4 regions of the Stenotrophomonas sp. K-6 genome follow, and region 4 is predicted to be linked to each of the others. Evidence: predicted binding sites of a transcription regulator. Region 4 holds the regulator's gene; each other region holds the start of a gene.
The links. The regulator FliA, encoded in region 4, starts transcription of late flagellar genes. The targets are predictions, from matches to a motif close to TAAAGTTTNNCNNNCNNNGGCCGATAA.
Positions count from the first base shown of each region.

Region 1: a site for FliA is predicted at 3,354-3,380, ahead of AC13F7_RS12425 (methyl-accepting chemotaxis protein). Genes of this name have one in related genera too.
Region 2: a site for FliA is predicted at 2,631-2,657, ahead of AC13F7_RS00525 (methyl-accepting chemotaxis protein). Genes of this name have one in related genera too.
Region 3: a site for FliA is predicted at 2,298-2,324, ahead of AC13F7_RS04920 (HDOD domain-containing protein). Genes of this name have one in related genera too.

Region 1 covers NZ_JBSPUC010000003.1:449,342-454,798, reverse strand. The annotation lists gene AC13F7_RS12440 (SOS response-associated peptidase family protein) at 1-639, shown strand, start outside; gene AC13F7_RS12435 (response regulator) at 647-1,027, opposite strand; tRNA gene AC13F7_RS12430 (tRNA-Leu) at 1,152-1,238, shown strand; gene AC13F7_RS12425 (methyl-accepting chemotaxis protein) at 1,292-3,142, opposite strand; gene AC13F7_RS12420 (PAS domain S-box protein) at 3,410-5,457, opposite strand, start outside.
Region 2 covers NZ_JBSPUC010000001.1:120,478-125,934, reverse strand. The annotation lists gene AC13F7_RS00545 (class I SAM-dependent methyltransferase) at 1-36, opposite strand, end outside; gene AC13F7_RS00540 (aldo/keto reductase) at 210-1,169, shown strand; gene AC13F7_RS00535 (NAD(P)/FAD-dependent oxidoreductase) at 1,262-2,170, opposite strand; gene AC13F7_RS00530 (Rrf2 family transcriptional regulator) at 2,160-2,612, opposite strand; gene AC13F7_RS00525 (methyl-accepting chemotaxis protein) at 2,794-4,926, shown strand; gene AC13F7_RS00520 (LysR substrate-binding domain-containing protein) at 4,957-5,457, opposite strand, start outside.
Region 3 covers NZ_JBSPUC010000001.1:1,121,454-1,126,910, reverse strand. The annotation lists gene AC13F7_RS04925 (phospholipase D family protein) at 1-1,087, shown strand, start outside; gene AC13F7_RS04920 (HDOD domain-containing protein) at 1,089-2,168, opposite strand; gene AC13F7_RS04915 (Glu/Leu/Phe/Val dehydrogenase dimerization domain-containing protein) at 2,502-3,599, shown strand; gene AC13F7_RS04910 (S8 family serine peptidase) at 3,684-5,457, opposite strand, start outside.
Region 4 covers NZ_JBSPUC010000002.1:25,960-31,416, forward strand. The annotation lists gene AC13F7_RS05510 (AAA family ATPase) at 1-1,344, shown strand, start outside; gene AC13F7_RS05515 (MinD/ParA family ATP-binding protein) at 1,331-2,218, shown strand; gene AC13F7_RS05520 (RNA polymerase sigma factor FliA) at 2,215-2,961, shown strand; gene cheY (chemotaxis response regulator CheY) at 2,978-3,370, shown strand; gene AC13F7_RS05530 (protein phosphatase CheZ) at 3,370-3,984, shown strand; gene AC13F7_RS05535 (chemotaxis protein CheA) at 3,990-5,457, shown strand, end outside.

The DNA.
Region 1 (5,457 bases), on a different contig from region 4:
CGCGTGGCCGGCAACCGCATCGAACGCGCGCAGGCACGCCTGTCCGACCTGCAGCGCGCCGGCCTGGTACCACGCGACAGCCGCATCTTCCCAGGCGTGTACGCACCGGTGATCGTGTCCGAGCAGGGCCAGCGCGTGATCAAGCCGATGCGCTACCAATGCCGGCTGCCGGACAAGCCCGCGCGCAACGACGTGCTGTATCCCGGCACGTACAACGCGCGGCGCGACAGCCTCGAGGCCTACTGGAAATCCGCGTTTGGCCATCAGCATGGCGTGGTGGTGGTGCAATCGTTCTACGAGCACGTGCCGCGGCACGCCTTGGAACAGCGCCCCCTGTCCGTGGGCGAAAAGGCCGAGAACGTCGTGCTGGAGTTCAGCCCGCAGCCACCCCGCGATCTGCTCATCGCCTGCCTGTGGTCGGAGTGGGAAGGGCCGGAAGGCAGACTGCTGTCGTTTGCCGCGATTACCGATGCGCCGCCGATGGATGTGGCGCGCACCGGCCATGACCGCTGCATCGTGCCGATCCGGCCGGAACATCTGGATGCCTGGTTGAATCCGGATCCGCAGGACCTTGCCGCGCTGTATCGGATCCTCGACGACCGCGAGCCGGTCACACTGGCCCACGCCGAAGCCGCGTGAGTGCTGCTCAGCCGGCGACGGAATCGCCGACCTGCGCGCGCGCCAGGGCGGCGTTCAATTCAGCCGTCAGGTACGGCTTGCTCAGGATCACGCCCGAACGGAAGGCATCGGGCAGATGGTCAGTGGCCATGCCGGTGGCCAGGACGAAGGGGATCTGACGCGCAGCCAACGCTGCGGCCACGGACTCACTCGTTTCGTTGTTGGCCAGCCGATAGTCCAGCAGGGCAACCTGCGGCTGGGTCTCTCCCAGCAGCCGCAACGCCTCGCCCACCGAGGCCGCCAGCCCGACCACGATGGCGCCGGACTGGATCAGCTGCATCTGCAGCAGGGATGCGCTCATTTCGTCGTTCTCGACCACCAGTACCCGAAGATCCTGCAGCGCGCTCATAACGACTCCCTGTATGGTTCAGCGCGATGAGTATAGCGTTCTGTGTAGGTGAAACCCTGACAGGAGCTTAAGCATTCAGGCCTGCACAGATGTATGAATTTTGTATACACTACGCGGCCAGCCAGCCGAAGTGGCGGAATCGGTAGACGCAGCGGACTCAAAATCCGCCGCCCTTAAAAGCGTGTGGGTTCGAGTCCCACCTTCGGCACCATGGAAAACCAGAACGCCCCGGATCGACGGATCCGGGGCGTTTTTCGTTAACGCTCAGACCAGCCGAAGCGTCGGATGTGCGGCATTGGCCGCCGCCGCTCGCGCCACCCCGCCCGTCGCCCCCACCCGGAACGCCGCCACCGTCTGCAGCAACTGGGTGGACTGCTCTTCCATGCTGCGCGCGGCGGCCGACGCTTCCTCCACCAGGGCGGCATTCTGCTGGGTGCTCTCGTCGATATGCTCGACCACCTGGTTGATCTGCTCGATGCTGTCGCTCTGCTCACGCGCGGCCGTGCTGATATCCGCCATCAGATCGCTTACCCGCTTCACGCTGACGACGATCTCGTCCATCGTGCGCCCGGCGCTTTCGACCTGGCGCGTGCCCGCCCCGACCTTCTCGACCGAATCCCCGATCAGCTGCTTGATCTCCTTGGCCGCCTCGGCCGAGCGCTGCGACAGCGAGCGGATTTCCGAGGCCACCACGGCAAACCCGCGCCCGTGCTCACCGGCACGTGCCGCTTCCACGGCTGCGTTGAGCGCCAGGATGTTGGTCTGGAAGGCGATGCCGTCGATCACGCCGATGATGTCGACGATGCGGCGCGAGGAGTCATTGATCAGCGACATCGTCGATACCACCTCGTTGACCACCTGACCACCCTGCGCGGCCACTGCCACTGCCCCACCCACCAGTTGATTGGCCTGCACGGCGTTGTCGGCGGTACGCCTCACGGTGGCCGTCAGGCCCCTCATGGAAACGGCGGTTTCTTCCAGTGCGGCTGCCTGCTGCTCGGTGCGAACGGAAAGGTCGCTGTTGCCTTCTGCGATCTCGCTGGCACCCACTGCGATGGTGTCTGCCGCCAGCTTGATCTGGGCGATGATGCCGGCCATCGCTTCGACCAGCGCATTGATGCCTGCGCAGAGCTCGCCGATCGGCCCGCTCTTGTCCTGTGTGTCGATATGCCCGGTCAGATCCCCGCTCTGGGCGGCCGCGACCACTTCGCGCGTCTGGGACACCGCCGCCTGCAGCGCCTGCGTGTCGCGTACCTGCGCGGTGATGTCGGTGGCGTACTTGACGACCTTGAACGGCCGCCCGTTCATATCGTAGATCGGGTTGTACGAGGCCTGGATCCAGACCTCACGTCCGCCCTTGCCCAGTCGCTTGTACTGGCCCGCATCGTACTCGCCACGGCCGAGTTTCAGCCAGAACGCGCGGTACTCGGCACTCTCGCGATATCCGGCCTCGGCGAACATCGAATGGTGCTGCCCGCGCACTTCGTCCAGCGTATACCCCATGGCCGCGAGGAAGTTCTCGTTGGCCGCCAGGATACGGCCGTCCAAGTCGAACTCGATCACCGCCTGGGACTTGTTGATCGCCGCCAACTGGCCGGCAAAATCGGCGGTCTGGAATTTCTGCGCGGTGATGTCGGTGGCGAACTTGACCACCTTGTAGGGCCGCCCGTTGGCGTCGAAGACCGGGTTGTACGAGGCCTGGATCCAGATATCCCGCCCCCCCTTGCCGATGCGGCGGTACTGCCCCGCGTCGAACTCACCGCGGCCCAGATTGGCCCAGAAGTCCCGGTACTCGCTGCTCTGCGCGTACTCGGGATCGACAAACATGGCGTGATGCCTGCCTTGGATTTCCTCCAGGGTGTAGCCCAGCGTCTGCAGGAAATTGTCATTGGCGTGCACGATGGTGCCATCGAGCTGGAACTCGATGACCGCCTGCACCCGATGCAGGGCCTTGACCTGGTCTTCCAGCTCGCACTGACGCTGTCGGGCGGCGGAAACAGCGCCCTCCGTGCTGCGGCGGGAAGCGAACAATGCGGCGAAAGCGTGTCGCGGGGACCATGCACCTCTATCGGAGGCACGGTCGGGCACATGCGTGTGCAAGCCTGAAGTAAGCATCGTTAGACCTCGGTGTCCGTTTAGCGAATAGGTCAACCCCGGGCGGTGGCCCGGTAGCGGTATTCCGTTGGCTGGACTCACGAAGATCGCCAGTGCGGCTGACGTTGCTTCAGTGCGCTTCAAACACCGCGCCAGGCGGCGGCAATGAACCGTTCGAACAGGTGTAAAGCCAGATATCCACGTGAGTGTGCAGGCAATGACTGCGAGTCATATAACGGCCGCGATTGCGCGAGCTTTAGGGCGCGCCGCAGTTCACCCTGAACCGGCTCACTCGCCACCCTCCGAGCCGTCCTGGCTCTCAAACACCTCCACGTCCCCCGCCACCAGAGTCTCCACCTGCACGTTGTCACGCCCCATCGCCTTGGCCCGGTAGCACTGCGCATCGGCGGCGGCCACTGCATCGTCCACGCTCATGCTGCCGCCGATCCGGGCGATGCCGATGCTGGCGCCCACCTTCAGCCGCTGCAGGTCCCAGGGAATGGACAGCCCGCGCAGCGACTCCAGCAGGTCGCTGGCGATCCGGCGCGCGCGTTTGAGCGAACAGCCGGCCAGGATCACCGCGAATTCATCGCCCCCCAGCCGCGCCACGATGTCCGAATCACGCACGCCATGGCGCAGCAGACTTGCCACCGCCCACAGCACGGCATCGCCGGCGAGATGACCATGGGTATCGTTGACCGGCTTGAAGCGGTCCAGATCGATGTACATCAGTGATGCCGACTGCCCGGTCCGCGCGACCCGGGTGATCGCCTGCTGCAGGTGGGCTTCAAACCCGCGCCGGTTGCTCAGTTCGGTGAGCGGGTCGACCTCGGCCAGGTGCCGTGCTTCCCGCTGTCGGGCGCGCTGCTGGGTGACATCACGGATGACCCAGACCGCGCCGGTCGTCTGCCCGTCCTCGCCGCGCAGCCAGGCGCGGGTGACATCCACCGGCAGCAGGTGGGCCCCCACCGACAGCAGTAGATCCGAATGGAGATCGACCGCATTGCTCTCCGGGTCCAGCAGCACCGCCAGGTCCAGCGGCGAGCGCGGCGCGTATTCGGTGGTCAGCTCCATGACGTCCTGCAGCTGACTGCCCGCCAGCGACTCGGCGCCCTCGCCGGCCAGCGCGCGCGTGGCTGCGGCGTTCGCGTACTGGATGCCACCGTGCAGGTCCAGGGTCAGCACCATGTCGGCGACCGCATCCAGGGTGACCCGGGTGCGCTGTTCTGATTCGCGTAGCTGCTGGCTACTCTGGTGCTGCACCGTCACGTCCTGGATCTGTGACACGAAATGCAGCGGCTCGCCGCTCTCCGAACGCACCAGCGAGACCGACAGGCGCCCCCAGACTAGGTTGCCGGCCTTGCCCAGGTAGCGTTTGTCCATGTGGTAGTGGTCGCGGCGCCCGGCCAGCAGATCGCCAAGCAGGGCCAGATCGGTGTTCAGGTCATCGGCGTGGGTGAGAGTCTGGAAATCGATCAGCAGCAGTTCGGCACGGGTGTAGCCGAGAATCCCGCACAGCGCATCATTGACGTCCAGCCAGCGCCCTTCCAGCGAGACCAGGGCCATGCCCAGCGCTGCCGAGGAAAACGCACCGGCAAACTTCTTCGCCGCCACGTACGCCCGTTCGCGCACTTCCAGCAGCGGGGTCAGATCCACTGCCATGCCGACGTAGCCGATCAATCCGCCCGCACCGTCGAGCGGACTGATCGACAAGCGGACCTGGCGTCGTTCACCATCCTTGCGCACGAAGGTCCACTGGCGTGACCACGTCCCCTGCGCCGCCCGTGCAGTGAGTGCCTGGAAGATGGTCGGCAGGCGCCCATCGGCATCGGTGTCGGCCTGCAGATAGGCGCGCATCTCATCAGGATCGTGGAACTGCCCAAGGTCGAGCCGGCCGATCACGTCCTCGGCGGCGTAGCCCAGCAACTTCTGTGCTCCGGTGTTGAACAGATTGATCACGCCGTTGACGTCCGTGGCGATCACCGCCACTTCGTCGGACGCATCGACCACGGCCTGCAGCCGCTGGCGCATCTCCGCCGCGTCCTGTCGGGCCTGCTGCAGATCGGTGACATCGGCATGCGCGCCGGCCATCCAGACCGGCCGGCCCTGCGCGTCCCGTTCGTAGACACGCCCGCGATCCTGCACCCATATCCAGTGCCCGCGCTTGTGGCGCATCCGGCACAGGCTCTCGTAATGCGCCGAGCGCCCCGCCAGGTGCTCGTCCAACAACATGTTGGACTGCGCCAGATCCTCGGGATGGACCAGCCGGAAAAAGGTCTCCGGCGTGATCGGCGCCAACTCCTCACGTGTATAGCCGACGATCTGCGCCCAACGCT
Region 2 (5,457 bases), on a different contig from region 4:
GAACAGGCAGGCACAGGTCAACGAACGGGCTTTCATCGGCGGGCTTCCGGTAGCGGGATGCCGCGAGACTAGCAGCGAAGCGTGTACAGGTGTTCACAAAACGTTAGTGCGGCGCAGCAATCCGGAACACTGTTTTGTGCCTGCTGCCGCAACGCTGTCACCACGCCGGCCGTATCCTGTGGAAACGATTCCCAGGGAGAACATCACCCATGACTGCTACGCGCGAACTCGGTCGTTCCGGCCTCCATGTCGCCCCCATCGCCTTCGGCGGCAATGTCTTTGGCTGGAGTGCGGACGAGAAGACCTCCTTTGCCCTGCTCGATGCCTTCGTCGATGCCGGCTTCAACCTGGTCGACACCGCCGATGCGTATTCGGCGTGGGTGCCCGGCAACCAGGGCGGTGAATCGGAAACCATTCTGGGCCGCTGGTTCAAGCACAGCGGCAAGCGCGACAAGGTGGTGCTGGCGACCAAGGTCGCCAAGTGGGCCGAACGCCCGGGCCTGTCCGCCGACAACATTACCGCTGCGGTGGAGGATTCGCTGCGCCGCCTGCAGACCGATGTCATCGATCTGTACCAGGCGCACGAAGATGATGAAGCCACTCCGCTGGAGACCACGCTGGCCGCGTTCGGCCGCCTGATCGAACAGGGCAAGGTGCGCGCGATCGGTGCCTCCAACTACAGCGCCGAGCGCCTGCGCGATGCCTTGAGGGTCTCGGCCGACTACAAACTGCCGCGCTATGAAACGCTGCAGCCGGAGTACAACCTGTACGACCGCGCCGGTTATGAGGCCGGGCTGGAAGCGGTGGTGCGCGAGGCGCAGCTGGGCGTGATCAGCTACTACTCGCTGGCCAGCGGTTTCCTCAGTGGCAAGTACCGCAGTGCGGACGATGCCTCCAAAAGCAGCGCGCGCGGCAAGAGCGTGGTGGACAAGTACGTCAATCCGCGTGGGCTGCGCATCCTCGGTGCACTGGACGATGTGGCCAGCACGCATGGCGTGAGTCCTTCGCAGGTGGCGATCGCGTGGTTGATCGCGCGCCCGGGCATCACCGCGCCGATCGTCAGCGCCACCAGTGTCGAGCAGTTGAAGGAGGTGCTGGCGGCCGCAAATGTCGCGCTGTCGGCACAGGATGTGCAGCAGCTGGATGCGGCAAGCGCCGAACAGGCCTGAGCCCACCGACAGGTGTGACGGACAGCCGCCGCAGGGCGGCTGTTTCCGTTTGGGGCGGGCCTGCCGCTCGCAGACCGGCCACGCCCCTGATCCTAGCGGCTGGCCCGGCTGTCCTCGGCGACCAGCGCATGGTGCAGGCTCACCCCGGCGCGCACGCCTTCGGCGCTGGCCAGGCTGATATTGCCCACCAGCGTTGCATCGCCCGCTGCGTAGATGCCGGGCACGCTGGTCTGCTTGCCCGCATCGACCTGCACCAGCACGCCGATCGGACTGTCCTCCAGCACGCAGCCGAGCTGTTCGACCAGCGGCGTGCTCATGTGCTGGCGCGCGGTAACGAACAGCGCGCGCAGTTCAACCCGGCGGCCATCGGCGAGCACGGCGGCACTCAGGGCCGGTGCCTCGCCTTCCAGCCCGACCACGGCGTCGTATTCGATGCTGACCCCGCGTCGCTGCAGCGCGGCCAGGTCATCGGCCTCCAGCGTCATGCCGTGCGCGAACAGGGTGACGTCGCCCCAGTCGGCGAGCAACGCCGCCATGGTGGTCGACTTCTCATGCCCGCCCAGCAGACCGATCGCGCCGCCCCCGATCTCGTAGCCGTGGCAGTACGGGCAATGCACCACGCTGTGGCCCCAGCGCTCGGCCAGGCCAGGCAGGTCGGGCAGTTCGTCGCGGATGCCGGTGGCCAGCAGCAGCTTGCGCGTGGCCCAGATGTCACCGTTTTCGGTGCCGACCACAAAGCCATCCACGGTCGGTTGGGCGGTGGTGACCGTGTCGCTGACCCAGCGCACCGTGGGGTAGCCCAGCAGCTGGGTCTTGGCGTTGCGCAGCAGCTCGGCGCCGGCAATGCCGTCCTGGCCGAGCACGCCGTGCGACTGCGCGGCGAAGCGGTTGCGCGGCAGGCCGCTGTCGATGACCAGCACCTCGCGGCGGGCGCGCGCCAGGATCAGGGCGGCGGACAGGCCGGCGAAACTGCCGCCGACGACAATCGCATCAAACGTCATGAGGAACTCCTGCAGCGTGGTGGGCCAGGTGGCGGGCGAAGGCCTCGCCCAGGGTGGCCAAAGTGGTGTCGTGCAGGCGGGCCTCGAGCAGGGCCTGGGCCTGGCGGTAACTGTCGTCGAGGGCATCGTTGACCACGCGCTGCACCGGGCAGCCGCGGCCGGTCTCGCGGGCGCCGGTGTGCAGCAGCGCAGGCGCGCCGATGGCCACGTACACGTCATACAGCGTGATCTGCGCCGGTTCCCGGGCCAGCTGGCTGCCGCCGCCATGGCCGCGCACGCTGGTAACCAGCCCGCCCTTGTGCAGGGCAGACAGCAGGCGCCGGATCACCACCGGATGAGTAGGCAGGCAGGTGGCAAGCTGCTCGGAGGTACGCGGGCCGTCCTGGCCGACCAGATGGGCCATCACGTGCAGCGCGTCGGAGAACTGGTTACTCGATTTCATGTAACTACATTAGTTACATATAGTCTATCTGTCCAGTGCCGTTTCGTTCCATATGTGACCAATTTTCATCTACACACGGTCGTCACAACGTTTAATGGAACGGTAACCGTGATAGGCGTCGCACTTCAGCCTGCTCTAGGCAGACCGATACCGCATTGCCCTTCCCTACTTTTCATTTCCCATGACGTCCTCCGCACCGGCGCATCCACGCGCCCTGAGTCTTCAGTTCAAACTGCTGGGCGCGCTGTCGCTTGGCCTGATCATCATCGTCGTGGCCGCCCTGGCCGGGCTCGGTTCAGCGTGGCGCAACCTCTCCACCGAGGTCCCTCCTGAGCTTGCCCGCAAGGCACAGGCCGAGCTGCTCCAGCGCGAGTTCCGCCTGCAGGTGCAGGAGTGGAAGAACGTGCTGATCCGCGGTGCGGACGATGTGCAACGCGAGCGTCACCTGGCGGCATTCGATGCGGAAGGACGCCGCATCGCGGACTTGGCCGGCACGCTCGCCACCAGCCGCGACGAGCAGACCCGCACGCTGGCCGATCAGTTCCTGACCGAGCACCGTGCCCTTGAGGCCCGCTACCGTGGGGCGCTGGAGGCATTTGCCGCCAGTGGCTATGACACCCAGGCGGCCGATGCGCTGGTACGTGGTGCGGACCGCAGCGTTGGCACCACGCTGGACGCGCTGGCGACACGCGCCAACGAACGTGCCGAATTTGAAACCAACGCCACGTCCGAGCGCGCGCGCGCCGCGCTGGTGGCATCGGCGATCACGACGGCATTGGCTGCCGTGGTGCTGCTGGTGGTGCTGGCGCTGTGGTTGCGACGCGCGGTGATCGCACCGGTGATCGCGGTGGAAGCAGCGGCCCGCGCCGTCGCACGCGGCGATCTGGAGCACACGGTGGCGGTGCGCAGCCGCGACGAAATCGGCCGTCTCGGCACGGCGATGAGCGAGGTGACTCGGACCCTCAAGGCCGTACTGGATGCGCAGGCAACCATGGCCCAGCGCCACGACGCCGGCCAGATCAGCTACCGCATGGATGCCGACGCCCTGCCTGGCGCTTACGGCCAGATGGTGCGCGAGAACAACACCCTGGTCGCCAACCACATCCAGGTGAAGCTGCGCGCGATCGAGATCATGGGCCACTATGCGGTCGGTGATCTGTCGGTGGACATGGAGCGCCTGCCCGGCGAGAAGGCGGTGATCACCCAGGCGCTGGACACGGCCAAGGCCAACCTCGGCGCGATCAATGCCGAGATCAAGCGACTGGCCGAGGCAGCGGCGTTGGGTGATTTCAGCCTGCGCGGTGATGAAGCGCGCTACCAGCACGACTTCCGGGAGATGGTCGGCGGCCTCAACCGCCTGATGCGCACCACCGAGCAGGATCTGGGCGAAGTCTCGCGCGTGCTCCAGGCGATCGCCGGCGGGGATCTCAGCGCGCACATGCACGGCGATTTCCACGGCGTGTTCGCGCGCATGCGCGATGACATGGCGCGCACCACCGGCCAGCTGACCACCATCGTTGGCGACATCAAGCACGCGGCCCAGTCCATCCAGACGGCCGCAGGCGAGATCGCCGCGGGCAACAGCGATCTGTCACGCCGTACCGAGCAGCAGGCAGCCAATCTGGAAGAGACCGCCGCCTCGATGGAAGAGCTGACCTCCACGGTGCGCCAGAACGCCGAGCACGCGCGGCAGGCCAACCAGCTCTCGATCAGTGCCGCCTCGGTCGCCTCGCAGGGCGGCGAGGTGGTGAGCCAGGTGGTCACCACCATGGGCGCCATCCAGGCCTCGTCGCGTCAGATCGCCGAGATCATCAGCGTCATCGATGGCATTGCGTTCCAGACCAACATCCTCGCGCTCAACGCCGCCGTCGAAGCAGCGCGCGCCGGGGAACAGGGCCGCGGCTTTGCCGTGGTCGCCAGCGAAGTGCGCACGCTGGCGCAGCGCTCGGCCGGGGCCGCCAAGGAGATCAAGGGACTGATCGATCAGTCCGTGGCCGATGTCGACGGCGGCGCGGCGCTGGTGCAGCAGGCCGGGCGGACCATGGGCGAGATCGTCGGCAGCGTGCAGCGCGTTACCGACATCATGGCTGACATCGCCGCCGCATCGCAGGAGCAGTCGGCCGGCATCGAGCAGGTCAACCAGACGGTGGTGCAGATGGACGAGACCACGCAGCAGAACGCGGCCCTGGTGGAAGAAGCCTCCGCGGCGGCGCGCAGCATGGAAGAGCAGGCCGTCGCCCTGAATGCCGCGGTGGATGTGTTCGTGCTGGATACGGGACGCGGTGCGGTGACCGGATTGCCTCGCGCGGCGTGACGCATGCGTGGTGCCGGCCAGCGGCCGGCACTACCGGACGAAGGGGGTACCCACCATGGCCTGCGCCAGGTGATCCAGGAAGGAGCTGATCCGCGCCGAGACCGCCGTATTGCGGTAGTACACGGCGTGGATCGGCTGGCGGACCTCCACGGTGAGGTCCGGCAACAGCTGGACCAGCGTGCCGGCGTCACGATCGCGGTGGGTCATGAAGTCGGACAGGCAGACGATGCCGACGCCCTCCAGCGCGAGCCGGCGCAGGGTTTCACCGCTGGAGACCGCTACCGCCGGGCGCACGTGCAGCAGCGCGTCGGTCGCGCCGGGCAGCGGCCAGTGATTGAGTGAATCGGGCTCGTTGAAGCCGAGCAGCGTGTGCTCGCCCAACGCGGCCACATCTCGCGGGGTACCGTGCTGCTGCAGGTACGCCGGACTGGCCATCACCCGCAGGCGGCTGTGCGCCAGCGGCCGCGCGTGCAGGGTGGAATCGGCCAGCGGCCCGATCCGGATGGCCACGTCGGTGCGCCGCTCGAGCAG
Region 3 (5,457 bases), on a different contig from region 4:
CAGCGGGCTCTGGCGCCTGGTCGAGATGGTGCAGCGCGTTTTCAGCGTGAATCACCGCATGCACAACAAGTCATGGATCGCCGACGGGCGCGTGGCGATCGTCGGTGGCCGCAATATCGGCGAGGAGTATTTCAGCGCGCGCCCGGACGTGAACTTCCGCGACCTGGACCTGCTGGTGGCCGGCGAATCGGTGCAGCAGGCCAACACGATTTTCGACGATTACTGGAACAGCGATACCGCCGTGCCGATCCGTGCACTGGCGTTCTATACCGAACCGCAGCTGCGCCTGCTGATCCGCGAAAGCGAGCACGAAGCGCGGCTGGACAGTGCCAAGCCTTACCTGGAACGCGTGGCGCGCTCGCAGGCGGAGAAATCGTACTACCGCGATACGCTGGGTCTTCACTGGACGGACCACGTGGATATCGCCTCGGACCCGCCGATGAAGCACCGCCGCGACGATCAGGCCGGTTGGCTGGTCACGCGCCTGGTGCAGGAACTGGAAAGCGCACGGCATAAAGCCCTGCTGATCTCGCCCTACTTCGTTCCTGGTGAGGACGGCACCGAAGGGCTGGGTGCGATGGTCGCGCGCGGGGCCCAGGTCGCGGTCATCACCAACTCCCTGGCCGCCAATGACGTGGCTGCCGTGCACAGCGGTTACATGCATTACCGCGCCCCACTGCTGCGCAGTGGCGTGCAGCTGTACGAGCTCAAATCACGTGGCAATGTCGATGGCGGCGGCCTGTTCGGCAGCAGCGGCGCCAGCCTGCACACCAAGGCCTTCATGATCGATGACCAGCGCGGCTTCGTCGGTTCGTTCAATCTGGACCCCCGCTCAGCCTATCTCAACACCGAGATGGGCGTGCTGTTCGACGATCCCGTGCTGGCGGGGAAGCTGCGCGAGGAATACCTGCACCTGGCCGACCCGCGCCAGAGCTATTGGGTGGCGCTGGGGCCGGATGACAAGGTTCGCTGGCTGGAGCGTGATGCGCAGCCGCCGCATTGGCTGTACACCGAGCCGGAGGCCGGCGTCTGGCTGCGGGCCAGCGCACGCGCGATCAGCTGGCTGCCGCTGGAATCGCAGCTCTAGCTCAGCCGGCCTGCGCCACCTCGAATCCGGGCTCATCGCCCTCCAGCGTTTCCACCGAGCGTCCGTGTACGCGACGCCAGATCCACTGCAGCGCATGCGGCGGCGTGTCGTCCAGTTGTTCCAGCCAGGCCAGTGCCTGGACCTGCCCGATCTGACCATGGCGGCACAGCAGGCTGGCCGCGGCCACCGCCCGCGCGAAACGCAGGCTGGCGGCCAGGCCACTGCCACTCTGGCGGATCAGGGCATCATGCACGGCCTTGGGCAACTCCCATGCCGCGGCAATCCGGCTCGCCACCGGCAGGGTCCAGCTGTCGAGCAGGTCGGCGGCCAGCACGCGCGGCGGCGCGGCCACCTGCTGTTGCGCGCAGGCATCGAGCAGGTGGCGCATCACCAGCGCCGCGCCGAGCCCTTGAGTGAGGCCGAGCCACTGCGCAGCGAAACCGTCCTCATGGGTCACCGTGCGCGCATGGTCGGCGGCGACGCGCGAGGCCAGCAGCGCATGCTCCCAGATCACCGCGCTGAACTGCGGAAACGCGTCGCACTGCAGCTGCATCACCGGCTGCACCAGCACCGCGCTGATGATCTGGCGGATCCCGTCGGTGCCGACCAGGGTGACGGCACGCTGCAGGGTTTCCACCGGCTTGGCCTGCACCCGGTAGACGGGACTGTTGGCGATCCGCAGCAGGTTGCCGGTCAGCACCGGATCCTGCCCGATGATGCTGGCCATGGCGCGGGCGGAGGCGTCGCTGTCGTTGACGGTCTGGATCAGCTGCGGCAGCAGTTGCGGGCGACGCGGCAGATGCTTGGCCGACCAGTCCCGGGCCAGCAGGGACGCGGTGACCGCATCGCGCAGTTCGACCGAATGGCCGACCGCCGCATCGGCCGGATCGCCACTGCGGGGCACCAGAGCGAGCGCGTGCAGGCCCACCTGCAGGGCCGCCACGGGATCGGCTGCCTGGTGCAGGGGCGCGCCAGCGGCCGCGGTTGCCGGGTAGTGCCCGCTTACCGCGCGGGCGGCCGCCGGAGCCGCCGCGGCACGCCGGCGGCGGAGCAGCAGCCCCCCACCCAGCAGGGCTGCCACCACGACCGCGAGGAAGACTGCGCCCGTCACGCCAGGGCTCCTGGCCACGTGGGATACCGCACTTGCCTTGTTGCGACTGCGCCCACGTGATCCGTCCTGCGATTGCCGGTGATGCACACCCTTGCGACGGCATCGGCCTGCACGTCAGCAACTTTAATGGCGGTGGCCATGCCCCCCGCAGCGGAACCCTGACACCACCCTCCGGCGGAATGCTCTAGAATGGCGCCGCGCGACCCGTCCGAGACCCGACGACGTCGCTTTTTTTGTTTTACACCCCACCTTTTGCTGGCGCGTTCGCCGCTGTTCGCCACCGTTCGCACCATCGGAGCCACCATGTTATTTGAAACCCTCGAATCTACCGGTCACGAGCAAGTGGTGTTCTGCCACAACCGCGATGCCGGCCTGAGGGCGATCATCGCGATCCACAACACCACGCTGGGCCCAGCCCTGGGCGGTGTGCGCATGCGTCCCTACGCCAGCACTGACGAGGCCCTGGAAGATGCGCTGCGGCTGAGCCGCACCATGACCTACAAGAACGCGCTGGCCGGCCTCAACGTAGGCGGTGGCAAAGCCGTGATCATCGGTGACCCCAAGCGCGACAAGACCGAAGTGCTGTTCCGCGCGTTCGGCCGTTACGTGGATTCGCTGGGCGGGCGTTACATCACCGCCGAAGATGTCGGCACCGATGTCAACGACATGGAGAACATCTACCTGGAAAGCGAGTACGTCACCGGCGTACACCAGGTGCATGGCGGCTCCGGCGATCCGGCACCGTTCACCGCGTACGGCGCACTGCAGGCGTTGATGGCCTCGATGCAGCACAAGCTGGGCCATGAGGAAGTCGGCAAGGCCAGCATCGCGGTGCAGGGCCTGGGCCACATCGGCATGGAACTGGTGAAGCTGCTGCGCGACCGCGGCGCCAAGCTGTACGTCAGCGACCTGGACAGCGCGCGGGTCGAGCGTGCGGTGACCGAATACGGTGCCGAAGCCGTCAAGCCGGAGGACATCTACGACGTCAATGCCGACATCTTCGCGCCCTGCGCCCTGGAAGGTGCGATCAACCCGGAGACGCTGCCGCGCCTGAGGTGCAAGATCGTCTGCGGCACCGCCAACAACCAGCTCTCCAGCCTGGACGTGGGTGACGAGCTGCATGCGCGCGGCATCCTCTACGCGCCCGATTACGCGGTCAACGCCGGCGGCGTGATGAACGTCTCGCTGGAAATCGACGGCTACAACCGCGAGCGTGCGATGCGCCTGATCCGCAGCATTTACCACAACCTGGGCCGCATCTTCGCGCTGTCGCAGAGCGAAGGCATCGCGCCACAGCGCGCCGCCGATCAGATCGCCGAGTCGCGCATCCTGTCGATCGGCAAGTTGAAGATGCCACTGGGCCGCGCCACGCCGCGGCTGGGAACGCTGCGCGGCAACTGATCTGCTGCGGCGATCAAAACGACGAGGGCGCGATCATGGATCGCGCCCTCTTTTTTGTAGCGCACCTCGCGGTGGGGCCCGCCCTCAGAACCCGGCCGAGTAGCGCAGCTGCACCTGGCGCAGATCGCCCCGCGGGCCGAACCGCTGGTCATAGCCGAACGCCAGGCGCGTGTTGCGGCTCAACCACGATTCCACGGACAGCCCGAACAGGCCGCCCGAGCGCGCCGGCTGCAGGCCGGACAGTGGCGCCCAGGCCTCCACGCCCACGAAACTGGCCTCCTGCACCTGTCCCGTACTGGCCAGGTGCTGCTGCCACTCGGCATAGCCGCGCAGCGACCACCCACCCCAGCGACGCTCGGCACGCATGCCGATCAAGGCCTGGGTGCGCGTACTGACCGCATCGAGCGTCCGCAGGCCGAAGCCCATGCCGCCCTGCTCGCTGAAACCGTCGCTGTCCACGCGGGCATACTCCGCGCCCAGATAGGGCGTCAGCGACGCGACGGCATTGCCGAAGCGATATCCCGATTCCACGCTGGCCGCACTGAAGCTGCCGCCATAGCGTGCGTTGACACCGTATTGGCCCGCGCCGAGCAGCAACTGGCGGTCGATCTCGCGCGTGAACTGGCCTGCCCCCAGCTGCCCCATCGCATAGGCGCGGCCGGTGCCCCAGCCTGCATACAACTGCGCCTGCGACTGGCGGTCGCGCCCACGGTCGCTGCCCCAGTCACGGCCGCCGAAGCTGCGCGTTTCACCGAACGCGAACCCGAGCATGCCGTGGCTGCCCAGCGCCATGTCCTGGCCCATCATCCAGCCCCGGGTGGCCACGCCGTTGCCGGCGAAGCTGCCCTGCCCCGCCTCGCCCAGCGCGCTTTGCCAGGTACCGCGCAGACGCGGTGCGGCCTGCACCTCGCCAACGCGGGCCGACAGCGCACGGCGGTTCATGTCGATGCTGTCGAAGGTCGATGCGGTGGCCAGCGCATGGGCCTTGCCGGACAGGCTGTCCAGGCTCGCCTGCAACGCACCGGCACCCTCCACACGCTGCAGCTCACCGGCCGCCCCCGCGAAGCCGGTGAACGCGCCACCGCTGCCATCGAGGACTTCGAACGCCGATTCCACCCGGGCCGCCGAGGCCAGCGTAATCCCGCTCAGACCGGCCTGCTGGGTCGCACTGATGACATTGATCCGGTCGGTGATCAGGCTGACGTCGTTGCTTTGATAGCGCAGGCTGGTCTGAAGCAGCGTGCCCGTCGCCAGCGCATTGGTCACGCTGGCAAACGTGCCGCTCACGCCACCCTCGGCCTGCAGCAGCGCCTGGGAGCGTCCATCGGCGGGCACGTAACCGCTGAGGATGCTGTCCACGTGCACATTGCCCGCCAGCGACGCCGTGCCGGTGACCTTGAGCGCATTGGCACCCAGCGCCACCACCAGCTGTGCACCGGCACGCTGCACGTAATTGCCCTCGACAGTGGCATCGATGTTGGCGCTGCGGAGGATCACGCTGGCACCGTTGTCCACGTTGCCAGCCACCCGCGTCGTGCCGTTCATGAACTGCAGGGCGGCGTTGCCGGGTGCATCGGCCTGCGGCACGATCAGGACATCGGAGGTGATCGACGCCCCCCCGCGCAGCGCGAGCGTGCCACGCTCGATGCGGGTGTCCCCGCTGTAGGTATTGGAACCGGCCAGGGTCAGTGATCCGATGCCCTGCTTGATCAACCCGCCCGTGCCGCTGATGTCGTTGGCCCATACCGAGTCCAGACCGACCGTCGCGACATTGGCGGTGACGTCACCCCAGTCGAACCGGGCCGGCCCGTTGATCGCCTTGGCGATGTTGAGCAGGCCATAGCCGAACGTGCTGTCC
Region 4 (5,457 bases):
GCGCGCGCCGCTGTCGGCGCGACCGGCCGCACGCTCGATACCGCCCACGAAGTAGTGCCGCCGCGCGGCAGTGATGGCTTTGCCGCCACCCTGGCCCGCGCAGGCCTCAACCCGGCTGTCAACGAACCGTCGCTGCCGGAGCAGATCTTCGCGCCGTTCAATGTCGAGCAGGCCGCGGCGGCGGCGCCCGCCGAGCCGGTGGAGGCTGTTGCCGCGCCCGCCGCGATCAACCGCGCCCGTTTCGTGATCGATCCACCACTGGATGAAATGGACGAGCCCGCATTGCCGGCCGCGGCGGTGCTCGCCCCGGCCGCGATCGTGGCCACCGCCGTACCGCCGGCGCTGCCGCTGCCGCTGCCGGTGACCACCGCGGCCGCCGCCAACGAACCGGCACCGGTCGTGGCCAGCGTGCCGGAGCTGAGCCTGATCCCGCGCGACGACGAAGAACTCCGCCAGCTGCGTCACGAAGTGGCGGGCATGCGCCACGTCATCGAGCGCGAGATGCACCGCTTCACCGACGAACGCCTGCGCGGCTCGCCGGTCCGTGCGGCCGCCTTGGACCTGATGGATGAATACGGCTTCGACGCCGGCATCAGCCGTGACGTGGCCATGCAGATTCCGCTGGACACCGAAGCCCACCGTGGCCGCGGCCTGATGCTCGGCCTGCTCTCCAAGAAGCTGCCGATCGCCCCGGTCGACCCGCTCGAAGCGGGCGGCGTGATCGCCCTGGTCGGCCCGACGGGTGCCGGCAAGACCACCACCATCGCCAAGCTGGCCTCGCGCTTCGCCGAAGCCCACGCCGCCCGCGATGTGGCCCTGGTCACCACCGATACCGGCCGCATCGGCGCCCGCGAGCAGCTGTACGGCTTCGGCCGCCAGCTCGGCATCGCCGTCCACGAGGCCAGCAGTGGCAGCGATCTGAACCAGCTGCTGGAACGCCTGAAGGACTACAAACTGGTCCTGATCGACACCGCCGGCCTGGGCCCGCGCGACCGTGCGCTGGCCGCCCAGCTGCAGTGGCTGCGGGCCGCCGAGCAGATCCGCACCCTGCTGGTGCTGCCGGCCAACACCAGTTTCGGCGACATGGACGAGGTGGTCCGCCGCTTCAGCGCCGCCAACCCGCAGGGTGTGGTGCTGAGCAAGCTGGACGAGACCGGGCGCTTCGGTACCGCCCTGTCGGTGGCCGTGGACCACCGCCTGCCGATCACCTGGGTCACCGATGGCCAGGACGTTCCTGAAGACCTGCACCGTGCCAGTGCGGCCAATCTTGTACTTCGCCTTGAAGATTTGCGCCGCGCGGCCGATATGCCCTGCAACCCGGAGTTGAACCATGCCGTCGCGTGAGTACGCCAAGCTGACCCAGACCTTCCCGTTGTCGGCTACCCGAAGCCAGCCGCTGGGCCCGGTCCGCACCATCGCCGTCACCGGCGGCAAGGGCGGCGTGGGCAAAACGAACGTTTCGGCCAACCTGGCCGTGGCGCTTGCCAGCATGGGCAAACGCACCCTGCTGCTGGATGCCGACCTGGCCCTGGCCAATGTCGATGTGATCCTGGGGCTGAAGCCGACCGTGACCCTGGCCGACCTGATCGCCGGGCGCTGCACGCTGGAGGAGGTCATCATCGAAGGCCCCGGCGGCCTGCTGGTGGTGCCGGCCGCCTCCGGCCGCCGCAACATGGCCGAGCTGCAGCAGGCCGAGCACATCGGGCTGATCAACGTGTTTTCCGAGCTGGAGCGTGAGCTGGACATCATGGTGGTGGACACGGCCGCGGGCATCACCGACGGCGTGTTGACGTTCTGCCAGGCCGCCCAGGACACCGTCGTCGTGGTCTGCGATGAGCCGGCCTCGATCACCGACGCCTACGCCTTGATCAAAGTGCTCTCGCGCGAACGCGGCGTGGACCGGATCCAGGTGGTCGCCAACATGGTGCGCGACCCGAATGAAGGCCGGGTGCTGTACGAGAAGCTGACCCGCGTCTGCGAGAAGTTCCTCGCCGATGTCTCGCTCAACTACCTGGGCTGCGTGCCGCAGGACGACTGGCTGCGCCTGTCGGTCCAGCGCCAGCAGCCGGTGGTGAAGGCCTACCCGTCCAGCCCCTCGGCGCTGGCACTGACCGAGATCGCGCGCCGTACCGCACGCTGGCAGGCCCCGACCGAGCCACGTGGCGGCGTTGAGTTCTTCCTCGAACGCATCCTCAAGCAACGCGGGGTGACCGCATGAAAGGCGCCGCACAATACAAAGAGGTCCAGCGGGTCGCAGCCAACGAGTGCATTGCCCAGCACTCCGACCTGGTCCGCCGCATCGCCCATCACCTGGCCGCCCGCCTGCCGGCGAGCGTGGAAGTGGACGACCTGATCCAGGCCGGCATGATGGGCCTGATCGAAGCGTCGCGCAGCTACGACGCCGACCAGGGCGCCTCGTTCGAGACCTATGCCTCGATCCGCATCCGTGGCTCGATGATCGATGAGATCCGCCGTGGCGACTGGGTACCGCGCTCGGTCCACCGCCGCGCCCGCGACGCCGCCGCCACCATCCGCCGGCTTGAGCAGAGCACCGGCCGTGCCGCCAGCGCCACGGAAGTGGCCGCCGCGATGGACATGCCGCTGCCGGACTACCTGCGCCTGATGGAAGATGCCTCGCGCGGCCAGGTGCTGAGCCTGGAATCACGGATCGAGGACCAGGGCGAACTGGACACCGTTGCCCAGGGCGGCCCGACCCCGCAGCAGGTGCTGGAGCGCGGTGAGTTCGGACGTGAGCTGGGCAACGCCATCGGACTGCTGCCCGAGCGCGAACAGCTGGTCCTGTCGCTGTACTACGAGCAGGAACTGAACCTGAAAGAGATCGGCGCCGTGTTGGGCGTCAGCGAATCGCGCGTGTGCCAGATCCATGGCCAGGCCGTGCTGCGCCTGCGTGGCCGACTGAAAATCTTCGAGGCGGCCGACGCCGGCCTCGAGAACCATTAAGACCGAGGAAAGAGCTTTGGACAAGAACATGCGTATCCTGATCGTCGACGATTTTTCGACCATGCGTCGTATCGTCAAGAACCTGCTGGGCGATCTGGGCTTCACCAACACCGCCGAAGCCGAGGACGGGCATGCCGCGCTGATGCTGTTGCAGAGCCAGCCGTTCGATTTCGTGGTCACCGACTGGAACATGCCGGTGATGACGGGCATCGACCTGCTCAAGGCCATCCGCGCCGACGCCAAGCTCAAGACCCTGCCGGTGTTGATGGTGACCGCAGAAGCCAAGCGCGAGCAGATCATCGAAGCGGCCCAGAACGGCGTCAACGGCTACATCATCAAGCCGTTCACCGCCCAGACCCTGGAAGAAAAGCTCGGCAAGATCTTCGAACGTCTGGCGGCGAGCGCCTGATGGAAACCCTGAGCGACAAATCAGCGCTGGTGCAGCGCCTGCAGGATGCACTGGCCGCGCTGGAATCGGGCGACGAAGCAGCGTGGCGTCAGCAAATCGATGCACTGGCCGCACTGCGGACCCAGCCGATGATGGCCGGGTTGAACCGGCTTGCCCGCGAGCTGGGCCAGGCACTGGGCGAGCTGCCCAGCCTGCCCAGCGAAGCCGGCGAACTGGACGATGCCTGCGCGCGTCTGGATCACGTGGTGGCGATGACCGAACAGGCCACCCACCGCACCCTGGACCTGGCCGAAGAATGCCGCACGCTCACCGAGCAGCTGCGCGCCAATGGCGTGACGGCCGACCAGGACCAGCAGCTGGACCGCATCCGCCACAACCTGACCGAGATCGCACTCACCCAGAGCTACCAGGATCTCACCGGGCAGATCATCCGCCGCGTGGTGGGCATCGTGCGTCGCGTGCATGAAGGCTTCGGTGCACTCGGGCTGCCGCCGCAGGACGACACCGCGCACAAGCGCGACAACGGTCTGGCCGGCCCGGCCGTGACCGGTCTGGACCGCCACCAGGTTTCACAGGTCGACGCTGACGACCTGCTCTCCGATTTGGGACTTTAACGATCATGAGTGCTGTTCCGGACGATATCGCTGCCGACTTCATCCTCGAGGCCCAGGAGATCCTGGATCGCCTTGGCGAACAGCTGGTGTCGCTGGAGCAGGCGCCCCAGGACGGTGACCAGCTCAACGCCGTGTTCCGCGGGTTCCACACGCTCAAAGGCGGCGCGGGCTTCCTCGGCATCCAGGCGATGGTCGAGCTGTGCCACGCCGCCGAGGAAACCCTCGGCATGGCGCGCTCGGGCCAGGCCACGCTGCAAGCCCATCACTTCGACGCGGCCCAGCAGTCGCTGGACTATCTGCAGTCGATGCTGGACTCGGTCTCGGCCGGCACCGAGCCGGGCTATGCCCCGCCGGAGCTGATCGCACAGTTCGACGTCAACGGCCCGGCGACGCCGGCGGCCGCACCGAGCGCCGCCGCCGGCCCCAGCAGCGGTGAGCTGATCACCGACGATGAATTCGAAGCACTGCTCGACCAGCTGCATGGCGGTGCCGCACCGACCGCGGTCGCCGCCAGGAAAGACGACGGCATGATCAGCGAGGACGAGTTCGAATCCCTGCTCGACCAGCTGCACGGCGGCGCGGCACCCGGTGCCAAGCCCGTGACGGCTGCACCGGCCCCGGCGCCGCGTGCAGTGGCAGCGCCCGCCGCGCCTGCCGCCAACAAGCCGGCGCCCAACAAGCCGGTCGCCGAGGCCGAGCACACCGTGCGCGTGGATACCAAACGCCTGGATGCGATCGTCAACCTGATCGGCGAACTGGTGCTCTCGCGCAACCGGCTCAAGACCCTGCGCGCGCGCCTGCACGATGAAGAGCTGGACCGCGCGGTCTCCACCCTGGACATCGCCACCGCCCGCCTGCAGTCGGCGGTGATGCGCACCCGCATGCAGCCGGTCGGCAAGGTGTTCTCGCGCTTCCCCAAGGTGGCCCGCGATGTCGCGCGCTCGCTGAAGAAGGAAGTGGAGCTGGAACTGATCGGTGCCGAGACCGAGCTGGACCGCAACCTGGTCGAAGCGCTGGCCGATCCACTGGTCCATCTGGTCCGCAACGCGATCGATCACGGCGTGGAGATGCCGGACCTGCGCGAAGCCCAGGGCAAGCCGCGCAGCGGCCACGTGCGCCTGTCGGCCCAGCAGGAAGGCGACTACGTCAGCATCGAAGTGCAGGACGATGGCGCGGGTATCGATCCGGAACGTCTGCGCCAGAAGGCGCGCGAGAAGGGCCTGATCGATCCGGAAGCTGCCGCCCGCCTGAGCAGCGAGGAATGCCTGCATCTGGTCTTCCTGCCCGGGTTCTCGACCAAGCAGCAGGTGACCGACATCTCCGGCCGCGGCGTGGGCATGGACGTGGTCCAGTCGCGCATCCGCGAACTCAGCGGCCAGATCCAGATCCAGTCCGAGCTGGGCCGTGGCAGCCGCTTCATGATCCGCGTGCCGCTCACGCTGGCCATCCTGCCGACCCTGCTGGTGCAGGCCG